DNA from 4 places in the Kluyvera intermedia genome. Region 2 is predicted to be linked to each of the others. Evidence: predicted binding sites of a transcription regulator. Region 2 holds the regulator's gene; each other region holds the start of a gene.
What was found. The regulator PurR, encoded in region 2, represses purine synthesis genes. The targets are predictions, from matches to a motif close to CANGCAAACGTTTGCNTG.
Positions count from the first base shown of each region.

Region 1: the regulator PurR is predicted to act here: its motif matches at 1,837-1,854, upstream of purT (formate-dependent phosphoribosylglycinamide formyltransferase).
Region 3: the regulator PurR is predicted to act here: its motif matches at 1,161-1,178, upstream of carA (glutamine-hydrolyzing carbamoyl-phosphate synthase small subunit).
Region 4: the regulator PurR is predicted to act here: its motif matches at 1,482-1,499, upstream of cvpA (colicin V production protein).

Region 1 is NZ_CP139986.1:2,078,285-2,081,430, reverse strand. Features, by position in the region: gene ptrB (oligopeptidase B) at 1-988, opposite strand, end outside; gene U0026_RS10105 (tellurite resistance TerB family protein) at 1,071-1,712, opposite strand; gene purT (formate-dependent phosphoribosylglycinamide formyltransferase) at 1,894-3,072, shown strand.
Region 2 is NZ_CP139986.1:2,597,936-2,601,081, reverse strand. Features, by position in the region: gene punC (purine nucleoside transporter PunC) at 1-284, opposite strand, end outside; gene punR (DNA-binding transcriptional activator PunR) at 396-1,307, shown strand; gene purR (HTH-type transcriptional repressor PurR) at 1,325-2,350, opposite strand; gene U0026_RS12555 (hypothetical protein) at 2,482-2,661, shown strand; gene cydH (cytochrome bd-I oxidase subunit CydH) at 2,645-2,734, shown strand; gene U0026_RS12550 (MFS transporter) at 2,895-3,146, shown strand, end outside.
Region 3 is NZ_CP139986.1:3,970,737-3,973,882, reverse strand. Features, by position in the region: gene dapB (4-hydroxy-tetrahydrodipicolinate reductase) at 1-813, shown strand, start outside; gene U0026_RS19150 (hypothetical protein) at 854-1,099, opposite strand; gene carA (glutamine-hydrolyzing carbamoyl-phosphate synthase small subunit) at 1,270-2,418, shown strand; gene carB (carbamoyl-phosphate synthase large subunit) at 2,436-3,146, shown strand, end outside.
Region 4 is NZ_CP139986.1:1,531,600-1,534,745, forward strand. Features, by position in the region: gene folC (bifunctional tetrahydrofolate synthase/dihydrofolate synthase) at 1-356, shown strand, start outside; gene dedD (cell division protein DedD) at 346-1,020, shown strand; gene cvpA (colicin V production protein) at 1,554-2,042, shown strand; gene purF (amidophosphoribosyltransferase) at 2,076-3,146, shown strand, end outside.

The DNA of each region.
Region 1 (3,146 bases), 520 kb from region 2:
GTTCTTCCACCACCAGCCAATCGCGAAACAGGGTGAAATCTTCCAGCATCACCGTATCACGTGGCGGGATCACCGTTTGCCACGCGCTCTCTTCCCAGCTTTCGCTGCGGTAAAGGCCAAAGTTTTTACCGTCACGGTTGGAACGTAGATAGAACTGCTGCTGATAATGATCGAGGCTGTATTCATGATCTTTACGACGCGGCAGGTACGACTGAGGCTGTGCATGAGCTTTATCAGCATCCAGCAACAGCATTTCACTGGTGGTCGCACTGGAAAGGGCAATCACCACGTACTTACGTGAAGAGGTTTTATGTAGGCTGACATAGAATGCTTCGTCAGCTTCCTCATAAATTAACTCATCTTGTGAAGTGGGCGCGCCTATCTGATGACGCCAGACCTGCCATGGCAGCAGCGTGGTCGGATGCTGACGCACGTAATAGAGGGTACGTGAGTCATTTCCCCACACCACGCCAGGAGAGACATCTTCAATAACCTCCGGCAGCCAGGTTTCACTGTCCAAATGGCGGAAGCGCAAACCGTACTGGCGACGTGATAGAAAATCTTCGGTAACGGCCAGCAGATTATTATCTGGCGCAACATTGAGGCCGCCCAGCGTATAAAACTCACTGTCCGCCGCGCGTTTATTTTCATCAATCAGCAGCGACCAGGTTTCTTCGTTTAACGCCTGACGCTGGTAAATCGCATACTCGTGTCCCGGCTCATAGACCTGTCGGTAGCGGTAACCATTTTTGATATAGGGAGTGGAGACTTCACGGGGCGGAATTCGGTCAATAATCTCTTTAAGAACGTTGTCCTGTAAGCTGCGCTGCGAGGACATCGCCTCCCGCCCGTAGTCATTCTCCTGCTTTAAATAGTCAAGTACCGCAGGCTCAGACCGTGTGTCATCACGCAGCCAATAGTAGTTATCAATACGCGTATCACCATGCAATGTCATGGTGTGGGGGATCCGTTTCGCTTTAGGTGGCATCTCATTATTCATCTGTTTTAGTCACACCCTCTAAGGGTGGACAAATTAGACGGCGATGCAAGCAAAACCTGCGTTCTGACCGTTAAAGTTGCTGTTTTTGCAGCTGTAAATCCTGTTCAATCCCTTCACGTACTTCAAGCGGCAGTTTCAGTGCATCGCCCAGCGCGTTCAGATAGCTGCGCTCCATAAAGTGATCGATATCAATGGAGGCACAGCTGATGAAATAAAGCTCTAACGCCTCTTCTTCGTTATGAACGTCACGTGCCAAACGCTGCGGATCCAGCGGTTGCTCAATCGCCTGAGCGATGATCGCCCGTCCCTGCTCTTCCACACCCGCCTCACGCAACTGTTGCTCGATGGCAGCCTGTTCTTTTGCATCAATATGCCCGTCACTCTTCGCGGCAAAGACCAGCGCCAGAATCATGCGTTCAGTACGAACATCAAGCGGGGCCGCCGGTTCGCCGTATTTCGTTTCAGTTTGCGGGCTTGCACGCAATTTATCTTTATACTTGTTCCACAGCACGCTTCCGGCAACTGCACCACCGCCGACCAGCAGCGCGCCAGTGCCATACTTTGCAAGCATTTTGCGCGACGATTTGCTGGCCACCAGCAACCCAGCCAGCCCACCTAAAGCGCCAGGCACCAGCATCTGGCTGAGATCTTTTTTCCCGTCACCTGATTTCTGTCCAAGCAATGATTGCAGTTGATTAAGCCAACCTGACATATGACCTCCAGTAGAAATGCATTAATAACCCAGCCTAAGCGAGCAGATGTCAGGATATGTCTGTTACGCATAAAGATGCGCAAATTTAAGGTGATAGTGCCGACAAAACAGCGATAACAAGACAGACGCAAACGTTTTCGTTTATAATGCGTCAAATTTTGGATAGACGGTGGAATGGGTCATGACGTTATTAGGCACAGCTCTGCGTCCTGCTGCGACGCGCGTAATGCTTTTGGGTTCGGGTGAATTAGGCAAAGAAGTCGCCATTGAATGTCAACGATTAGGGATTGAGGTCATTGCGGTTGATCGTTATGCCGATGCGCCAGCAATGCACGTCGCACATCGTTCCTATGTTATTAATATGCTTGATGAGAGGGTGTTAAAGGCTCTGGTTGAGCAGGAAAAACCTGACTTTATCGTGCCCGAAATTGAAGCCATTGCCACCGACATGCTTATTGAGCTTGAACAGGCCGGTCAGCATGTGGTGCCCTGCGCCCGCGCAACAAAGTTAACCATGAATCGTGAAGGCATCCGTCGACTGGCGGCGGAAACGCTGAAGCTCCCCACTTCGGCGTATCACTTTGCCGATAGCGAAGCGCAATTCCGTCAGGCCGTCATTGATATCGGCCTACCGTGCATCGTTAAACCGGTGATGAGCTCATCCGGTAAAGGGCAAACCTTTATTCGCCATGAAGACCAACTGGCACAAGCATGGCAGTACGCACAACAGGGCGGACGGGCAGGTGCCGGTCGTGTCATTGTTGAGGGCGTGGTGAACTTTGACTTTGAAATCACCCTGCTGACAGTAAATGCCGTAGATGGCGTTCATTTTTGCGCACCGGTGGGTCATCGTCAGGAAGACGGCGATTATCGCGAATCCTGGCAGCCGCAGCAAATGAGCGAACTTGCACTGGCGCGGGCGCAGGAAATCTCACGTGAAGTCGTGTTGGCGCTTGGTGGCTACGGTCTGTTCGGTGTTGAACTGTTTGTCTGTGGTGATGATGTGGTGTTCAGTGAAGTGTCACCGCGTCCTCACGATACCGGGATGGTGACGCTAATTTCACAAGACGTCTCTGAATTCGCCCTGCACGTCCGCGCCTTCCTCGGCCTGCCGGTTGGCGGTATTCGTCAGTACGGCCCTTGTGCTTCCGCCGTGTTACTTCCACAGTTAACCAGCCGCAACGTCACTTTTGATAATGTGCAAAATGCGCTGGGCGCTGGCGTGCAACTGCGCCTTTTCGGCAAGCCGGAGATCGCCGGTTCCCGCCGTATGGGCGTCGCGCTGGCAACCGGTGATAGCGTTGAAGACGCCGTTGAGCGGGCAAAAATCGCCGCGGCGGCGGTCATCGTTCAAGGATAAGAAAAAAGGCGGGCTGCTTGCGCATACCCGCCCTTCTTTTCTGCTCCCCGGTCACAAGGCCGGGTAAAGCAACA
Region 2 (3,146 bases):
GTACCATCACGCACCCACAACATGCCTATGCAGCCCAGCGCAAAAATGGTTAACCCGGTCAGCAGAATCGGTTTACGGCCGTAGCGGTCTGACAGCGGCCCCCACAAAAGCTGCGCGAGGGCAAAACCGGCGAGGAACAAACTCAGGCTGGCACTCACTGCGGATGCTGGTGTTTGCAGATCTTCCTGAATAACCGCAAAGGCAGGTAAATACATATCTGTCGCCAGAAAACCCAGCACGCTCAGTCCTGCTAGCCAGACTAAAAATCCTTTCCCCGGTTGCATAAATCGACCTTTTTCTCATGAATAAACAATTGCGCAGAGTGTAGAGAGTGCAATGGTGGTTGTGAAACGCTAATATTTGAGTCATGGATTCAAAATATTTGAAGGCAAAAAATGTGGTCTGAATATTCCTTAGAAGTGGTTGATGCCGTTGCGCGCAACGGCAGCTTTAGCGCCGCGGCGCAGGAATTACACCGTGTGCCTTCGGCGGTGAGCTATACCGTCCGTCAGTTAGAGGAATGGCTTGCGGTGCCTTTGTTTGAACGGCGGCACCGGGACGTTGAGCTAACGCCTGCCGGTGCATGGTTTTTGAAAGAAGGGCGATCTGTTATCAAAAAAATGCAGATCACCCGCCAACAGTGTCAGCAGATTGCCAACGGCTGGCGTGGGCAGTTGGCTATTGCGGTAGATAACATCGTTAAACCGGAACGGACTCGCCAGATGATTGTTGATTTCTATCGCCACTTTAACGATGTTGAGCTGATCGTATTTCAGGAAGTTTTCAACGGCGTGTGGGATGCGTTGTCGGATGGTCGCGTGGAACTGGCGATTGGCGCGACCCAGGCCATCCCAATCGGCGGGCGTTTTGCCTTTCGCGACATGGGTAAGCTTAATTGGCACTGCGTTGTCGCCTGTTCGCATCCGCTGGCAAAGATGGAAGGGCCGCTCAGCGATGATGTGTTGCGCAATTGGCCTTCATTGGTGCTTGAGGATACCTCTCGCTCGCTACCCAAGCGGACGACCTGGCTTCTGGATAACCAAAAAAGAGTGGTGGTACCGGACTGGGCGTCGTCGGAAACCTGCATTTCTGCTGGACTATGCGCGGCAATGGTACCCGGACATCGGGCGCAACCGTGGCTTGAGAGCGGGGAGTGGGTCGCATTAACACTGGAAAATCCCTTCCCGGATGCAGCCTGTTGTCTCACCTGGCAGCAAAGCGAAGCCTCACCGGCATTAAGCTGGTTGTTAGAGTATCTGGGAGACAGTGAGACGTTAAACGATGAGTGGCTGCGGACGCCGGAATAAGGCGTCCGCATCAGGACTTAGCGGCGATAGTCGCGATACGGGCCGTCGGCCACGGAGCGGCGTTCGATGAGGCGCGGATGCACCTCAATCGACTGAGACACCTCACGCTTACTTACGATGCGGTCCATCAACATATTGAAGGCCGTTTCACCCAGTGAATCTTTTGGCTGATGAATCGTCGTCAGCGCCGGGGTAAAGAAACGGGAGTTGCGCACGTTATCGTAACCGATAAGCGAAATATCCTGCGGAACCCGCAGACCCATTTCATCGGCAGCACACAGTGCGCCCATCGCCATGACATCGCCACCGCAGAAGATTGCGGTTGGACGAGGGTGCTGGGACAGGATTTGCTGCATCGCACGATAGCCAGACTCAGGCTCAAAATCGCCCTGTACAATCCAGTTGGTTGGGACGTTTATCATCGTCTCTTCCATGGCTTTCATAAAGCCCGCCAGACGACCCGCACCAGTGTTACGCTCCAGCGGCCCTGGGATCACGCCGATATCGCGATGCCCGCGTTCCACCAGATAACGACCCGCCATATAACCGCCCTCAAAGGCGTTATCAATCACGGAGTCAGTAAAGTCAGCTTTGGATTCTCCCCAGTCCATCACCACCATCGGGATGTTGCGATACTCTTCGAGCATCGTGAGCAGAGATTCCGGGTACTCTGAGCACATGACCAACAGGCCATCTACGCGCTTTTGCGCCATCATCGACAAATACGCGCGCTGTTTCTCAAGATTATTCCACGCGTTGCCAAGAATTAGGGTATAGCCTTTCTCAAAGCAGTTTTTCTCAACGGCTTCGATGATTTCAGCAAAATACGCCGCCTCGCTACTGGTTGCCAATAAACCGATCGATTTGGTGTGGTTAACCTTAAGGCTACGCGCCACGGCGCTTGGCGAGTAGTGCAGCTCTTTAATGGCTGCCCAAACCGCTTCACGCGTGTCTTCAGCGACAAAACGGGTTTTGTTAATTACATGTGATACGGTTGTAGTGGAAACGTTTGCGCGCTTCGCTACATCTTTAATTGTTGCCATTCCATCTCACTCCAGACCCTGGCCTGCCCCTGATAAAACCGAAAGGAAAACGTTTGCCTTCACACACCCTGGTACAATCTTGCAGATTGCATTTCGCCGGGAAAACGATACAGGACGACAGGAGGGGGTCAATGGCCGGTACGCTTATAAATAAGCGTCGAATTTTGACTTATCCTGGCGCAAAGTGGAAGAACAAAAACAAACATCCTGCTAAATCTGTGAAGATTTTTACGATTAACTGTGCAAAAATGATTAAACGCAGTTTTACTGTGGAAATCAAAAGGAGAAAAATTGATGAGCACCGATCTTAAGTTGTCACTCGGTACTACCTTTATTGCGCTTGCTCTGATCGTCGCAGCAAGTTTCACCGCTATATTGCATTAATCCCTCTGTGAGGGAGCATCCGCTCCCTCTCGTATTATTGTTACCCAATTAGCAATAATCTTTTGCTGTTTTGTACACTTCTGTTTTTCTGTGATTAATGTCATGCTTTTGCCCCATGTTGTCATGCCGCGTATTGCGTGTGGCTTAGCGGAGCTTTTGTATGAAAATTAATTTTCCCTTATTGGCTTTAGCCATTGGGGCCTTTGGTATTGGTACGACCGAATTCTCGCCGATGGGCTTATTGCCGGTTATCGCGAAAGGGGTTGATGTCTCAATTCCCGCCGCCGGTATGTTGATCAGCGCCTATGCGGTTGGCGTGATGGTTGGCGCGCCGCTGATGACGCTATTACTGTCACATCGCGGTCGTCGTAATGCGCTGATTTTCCTGATGGCTATCTTTACCCTTGGCAAC
Region 3 (3,146 bases), 1.4 Mb from region 2:
GCACAAATCCGCGTCGCCATTGCAGGCGCCGGTGGCCGCATGGGACGGCAGTTAATTCAGGCCACGATGGCGATGGAAGGAGTACAACTGGGGGCGGCACTCGAGCGTGATGGCTCCTCTTTACTGGGCAGCGATGCCGGTGAACTGGCGGGCGTTGGAAAATCTGGCGTAACCGTTCAGAGCAGCCTCGAAGCGGTAAAAGACGATTTCGATGTCTTTATCGATTTTACCCGCCCGGAAGGCACGCTGACGCATCTGGCATTTTGTCGGCAGCACGCAAAAGGCATGGTGATTGGCACGACCGGGTTTGATGATGCCGGTAAGCAGGCCATTCGCGATGCATCGCAGGATATTGCCATTGTGTTTGCCGCCAACTTTAGCGTTGGCGTGAACGTGATGCTTAAACTGCTGGAGAAAGCGGCGAAGGTGATGGGCGACTACACCGACATCGAAATTATTGAAGCGCACCACCGTCATAAAGTCGACGCACCGTCAGGGACGGCGCTGGCGATGGGGGAGGCGATTGCCGGGGCGCTGGATAAAGATCTGAAAGACTGCGCGGTCTATTCCCGCGAAGGTTATACCGGCGAGCGTGTACCGGGCACCATCGGATTTGCCACCGTGCGCGCGGGCGATATCGTTGGTGAACATACCGCGATGTTTGCCGATATTGGCGAGCGTGTGGAGATTACTCACAAGGCTTCCAGCCGGATGACCTTTGCTAACGGCGCGGTCAGATCGGCATTGTGGCTTAATGCTAAGTCAAATGGTCTTTTTGATATGCGTGATGTGCTGAATTTGAATGATCTATAGCAACTTATTACCCATCGTGATGTGGTTATTGTAGTCATAGTTAATTGATTACAAAGGGCAATATTTTATTGCCCTTTATTTTATCTATTTTTTGCTTATTATATTTGTCAGTCGCTTGTTTTAATGTGTTTTGATGTCTAATTCTGTTGTTTAAATGTAAATTTTGACCATCTGGTCTACTTTTCACTGCCCCTTCCAACGGTTTACCATTCTTCATCCCCCGCAAGCGTTTTCTATGATGACTTAGTTGATCTTTTTGGGCGCTTTTAACGAGTGATTTAGCCAACACCACAAAATAATGATAAAAATTGTCCTTTAAGGTAGACTTTTGCCGAGGCTGTCTCTAGAATGCCGCCGTTTGCCAGAAATACGTCGGTAAGCAGATTTGCATTGATTTGCACCATTGTTATGCATTAATATGCAAATAAAGCGAGTAAATATTCTCTGGAGGGTGTTTTGATTAAGTCAGCGCTATTGGTTCTGGAAGACGGAACCCAGTTTTACGGTCGGGCCATCGGGGCAACAGGTTCGGCGGTTGGGGAAGTCGTTTTCAATACTTCAATGACCGGTTATCAAGAAATCCTCACTGATCCTTCCTATTCTCGCCAAATCGTTACTCTTACTTATCCTCATATCGGCAATGTCGGCACCAATGCTGCTGACGAAGAATCCTCTCAGGTACATGCGCAAGGCCTGGTCATTCGCGACCTGCCGCTGATTGCCAGCAACTACCGCAATACCGAAGACCTCTCTTCCTACTTAAAGCGCCATAACATCGTGGCGATTGCCGATATCGATACCCGTAAGTTAACCCGCCTGCTGCGCGAGAAAGGCGCTCAGAACGGCTGCATCATTGCAGGCGATAACCTGGATGCGACGCTGGCACTGGAAAAAGCCAAAGCGTTCCCGGGCTTAAATGGGATGGACCTGGCAAAAGAAGTCACCACTGCGGAAACCTACGGTTGGACGCAAGGTAGCTGGACGCTGGCAGGTGAACTGCCGGAAGCGAAGTCCGAAGAAGAGCTGCCTTTCCACGTGGTTGCTTATGATTTTGGTGCGAAACGCAACATTCTGCGCATGCTGGTAGACCGCGGTTGCCGCCTGACGGTAGTACCGGCTAAAACCTCCGCAGAAGACGTCCTGAAAATGAATCCAGACGGTATCTTCCTCTCCAACGGCCCCGGTGACCCGGCTCCGTGTGACTATGCCATCGACGCGATTGAAAAATTCCTCCAGACCGATGTCCCGGTATTCGGCATCTGCCTGGGTCATCAGCTGCTGGCGCTGGCGAGCGGTGCGAAAACCATCAAGATGAAATTCGGTCACCACGGCGGCAACCACCCGGTGAAAGATATCGATAACAACGTGGTGATGATTACTGCGCAGAACCACGGTTTTGCGGTAGATGAAGCTTCCCTACCAGCTAACCTGCGCGTAACCCACAAATCGCTGTTTGATGGCACCTTACAAGGCATCCATCGTACCGATAAACCGGCGTTCAGCTTCCAGGGTCACCCTGAAGCGAGCCCAGGTCCACACGACGCTGCGCCGCTGTTCGACCATTTTATCGAGTTAATTGAGCAATACCGTCAGTCCGCGAAATAATCAGGAGTTAATGAGCCATGCCAAAACGTACAGACATAAAAAGTATCCTGATTCTGGGCGCGGGCCCGATTGTTATCGGTCAGGCGTGTGAGTTTGACTACTCCGGTGCCCAGGCGTGTAAAGCGCTGCGCGAAGAGGGCTACCGCGTCATTCTGGTGAACTCCAACCCGGCGACCATCATGACCGACCCGGAAATGGCCGATGCAACCTATATCGAGCCGATTCACTGGGAAGTGGTGCGTAAAATTATCGAAAAAGAACGTCCGGATGCTGTCCTGCCAACCATGGGCGGCCAGACTGCACTGAACTGTGCGCTGGAACTCGAACGTCAGGGCGTACTTGAAGAGTTTGGCGTAACCATGATTGGCGCCACTGCTGACGCGATTGATAAAGCCGAAGACCGTCGCCGTTTTGACGTGGCGATGAAGAAAATCGGCCTCGACACCGCGCGCTCTGGCATCGCCCACACTATGGAAGAAGCGCTGGCAGTTGCTGCTGACGTTGGCTATCCGTGCATCATCCGTCCATCCTTCACCATGGGCGGCACCGGTGGCGGTATCGCCTACAACCGTGAAGAGTTCGAAGAAATTTGCGAACGCGGTCTGGATCTTTCCCCAACTAAAGAGCTGCTGATTGATGAGTCGCTGATTGGCTGGAAAGAGTACGAGATGGAAGTAGTGCGTGATAAAAACGACAACTGCATCATCGTCTGCTCCATCGAAAACTTT
Region 4 (3,146 bases), 1.1 Mb from region 2:
ACAACCCCCATGCCGCGGCCTACCTTGCCGGGCGTCTCAAATCATTGCCGAAAACCGGGCGAGTACTGGCGGTTATTGGTATGCTGCATGATAAGGATATTGCCGGTACGTTGGCATGCCTGGATGAAGTGGTCGATAGCTGGTATTGCGCGCCTCTTGAAGGACCGCGCGGTGCGACGGCCCAGCAGCTGCGCGAGCAGCTGCGTGCGGGAACCCTTTATACCAGCGTTGCGCAAGCATGGCATGCCGCCATGGCTGACGCAGCGCCTGAAGATACGGTGCTGGTGTGTGGATCATTCCACACGGTAGCGCATGTGATGGAAGAGTTAGACGCGGGGAGAGCCGGTGGCAAGTAAGTTTCAAAACCGTCTTGTTGGGACGATAGTATTGGTTGCGCTGGGCGTTATTGTGCTGCCAGGGCTGCTTGACGGGCAAAAAAAACATTATCAGGATGAATTTGCTGCGATTCCACTGGTGCCAAAACCGGGTGACCGCGACGAGCCTGATATGCTGCCTACAGCGACTCAGGCTCTGCCAGCGCAGCCGCCTGAGGGGGCTGCCGAAGAGGTGAGAGCGGGGGATGCTGCGGCACCTTCACTGGACTCCAGCCGACTGGCAGTCAATGGCAATGGCGATCTGGAACAGATCCCACCTGCTGCGGAGCTACCAAAACCGAAGCCGGTCGAAAAGCCGAAGCCTAAACCACAGCCGGTTACCGAACCTACCGTAACTGCGCCGCCACCGAAACCAGCCGCGGAAGATAAGCCCGCGCCGGTAGGTAAAGCCTATGTCGTGCAGCTTGGCGCGTTGAAGAATGCCGATAAGGTGAACGAAATTGTCGCCAGCCTTCGCGGTGCAGGCTACCGTGCTTACACGTCGCCTTCGACGCCAGTTCAGGGTAAAATTACCCGAATTCTGGTAGGGCCAGATGCCTCGAAAGATAAGCTGAAAGGTTCGCTTGGCGAGCTGAAACAGTTGTCGGGGTTAAGTGGCGTAGTGATGGGATACACGCCGAACTAGGGCGAAGGTTTTTCCCCTCACCCCGGCCCTCTCCCCAGAGGGGCGAGGGAGAAAGTCGGAGCCGGATTTATCAACGGCTCTCTACGGTCGCTCTCCCCAGAGGGGCGAGGGAGAAAGTCGGTGCCGGATTTATCAACGGCTCTCTACGGTCGCTCTCCCCAGAAGGGCGAGGGAGAAAGTCAGAGCTGGATTTATCAACGGCTCTCTACGGTCGCTCTCCCCAGAGGGGCGAGGGAGAAAGTCGGTGCCGGACTTAACAACGGCTCTCAGCGGTCGCTCTCCCTATAGGGGCGAGAGTGAAAGCCGGTACCGAACTTATCAACGGCTCTCTACGGTTCCCTCTCCCCTGCGGGGAGAGGGCTAGGGTGAGGGGTCTGGACAACGCTGAAAACGACCAAAAAACGATGGCGTTGAATATTTTTTCAGCGCCATTTTTTATTTATGCCAGGGAAGGAAATCCCTACGCAAACGTTTTCTTTTTCTGTTAGAATGCGCCCGAACTGGATGACAGGGCGTAAAATCGTGGGACATTTATGGTCTGGATTGATTATGCCATTATCGCGGTACTGGGCTTTTCTTGCTTAGTGAGCCTTATCCGCGGCTTCGTTCGTGAAGCGTTATCGTTGGTAACCTGGGGCTGTGCCTTCTATGTTGCCAGCCATTACTACACGGAACTGTCTGTCTGGTTTACGGGCTTTGAAGATGAACGAGTTCGAAATGGGATTGCTATTGCGGCGCTGTTTATCGTGACGCTCATCGTTGGTGCTATCGTGAACTATGTGATAGGCCAACTGGTGGAAAAAACCGGTCTGTCGGGTACAGACAGGGTATTGGGGATCTGCTTCGGCGCTTTACGTGGGGTGCTGATTATCGCCGCTATCTTGTTTTTCCTCGACACTTTTACCGGAATGGCGAAAAGCGATGACTGGCTACACTCGCAGTTTATTCCCTATTTCTCACCCGTCATCAGATGGTTTTTTGACTACCTGCAAAGCTCGTCAAGTTTCTTGCCCAAGGTATAAACCTTGGGTCGTTGCTGAACGAGGAAAAGACGTATGTGCGGTATTGTCGGTATCGCCGGTGTCATGCCGGTTAACCAGTCGATTTATGATGCGCTAACGGTGCTTCAGCACCGTGGTCAGGATGCCGCTGGCATCATCACCATTGATGCCAACAACTGCTTCCGGTTGCGTAAGGCGAACGGCCTGGTCAGCGATGTCTTTGAAGCTCGCCACATGCAACGTATGCAGGGCAACATGGGTATTGGCCATGTGCGTTATCCAACAGCGGGCAGCTCCAGTGCTTCTGAAGCTCAGCCTTTCTACGTCAACTCCCCGTACGGTATTACGCTTGCGCACAACGGCAATCTGACCAATGCGCATGAGTTACGTCAAAAGCTGTTTGAAGAAAAACGCCGTCACATCAACACCACTTCCGATTCTGAAATCCTGCTCAATATCTTTGCCAGCGAGCTGGATAACTTCCGTCACTATCCGCTGGAAGCCGATAACATTTTCGCCGCGATCGCAGCAACCAATCGCCAGATCCGCGGTGCCTATGCCTGCGTGGCGATGATTATCGGCCACGGTATGGTTGCTTTCCGCGACCCTAACGGTATCCGCCCGCTGGTGCTGGGCAAGCGTGATATTGGCGATGGTCGTACCGAATATATGGTGGCCTCCGAAAGCGTAGCGCTGGATACGTTGGGCTTCGAATTCTTGCGTGATGTCGCGCCTGGCGAAGCTATCTACATTACTGAGAAAGGGCAGCTGTTTACCCGTCAGTGTGCCGATAACCCAGTCAGTAACCCGTGCCTGTTCGAATACGTCTACTTTGCGCGTCCGGACTCCTTTATCGACAAAATTTCCGTCTACAGCGCCCGCGTTAATATGGGCACCAAGCTTGGCGAGAAAATTGCGCGTGAATGGGAAGATCTCGACATCGACGTGGTGATTCCTATTCCGGAAACCTCTTGCGATATCGCCCTGGAAATCGCCCGCATTCTGGATAAACCGTACCGCCAGGGGTTTGTGAAAAACCGCTACGTTGGCCGTACCTTTATCATGCCGGGTCAGCAGCTGCGTCGTAAATCTGTACGCCGTAAGCTCAACGCTAACCGCGCTGAG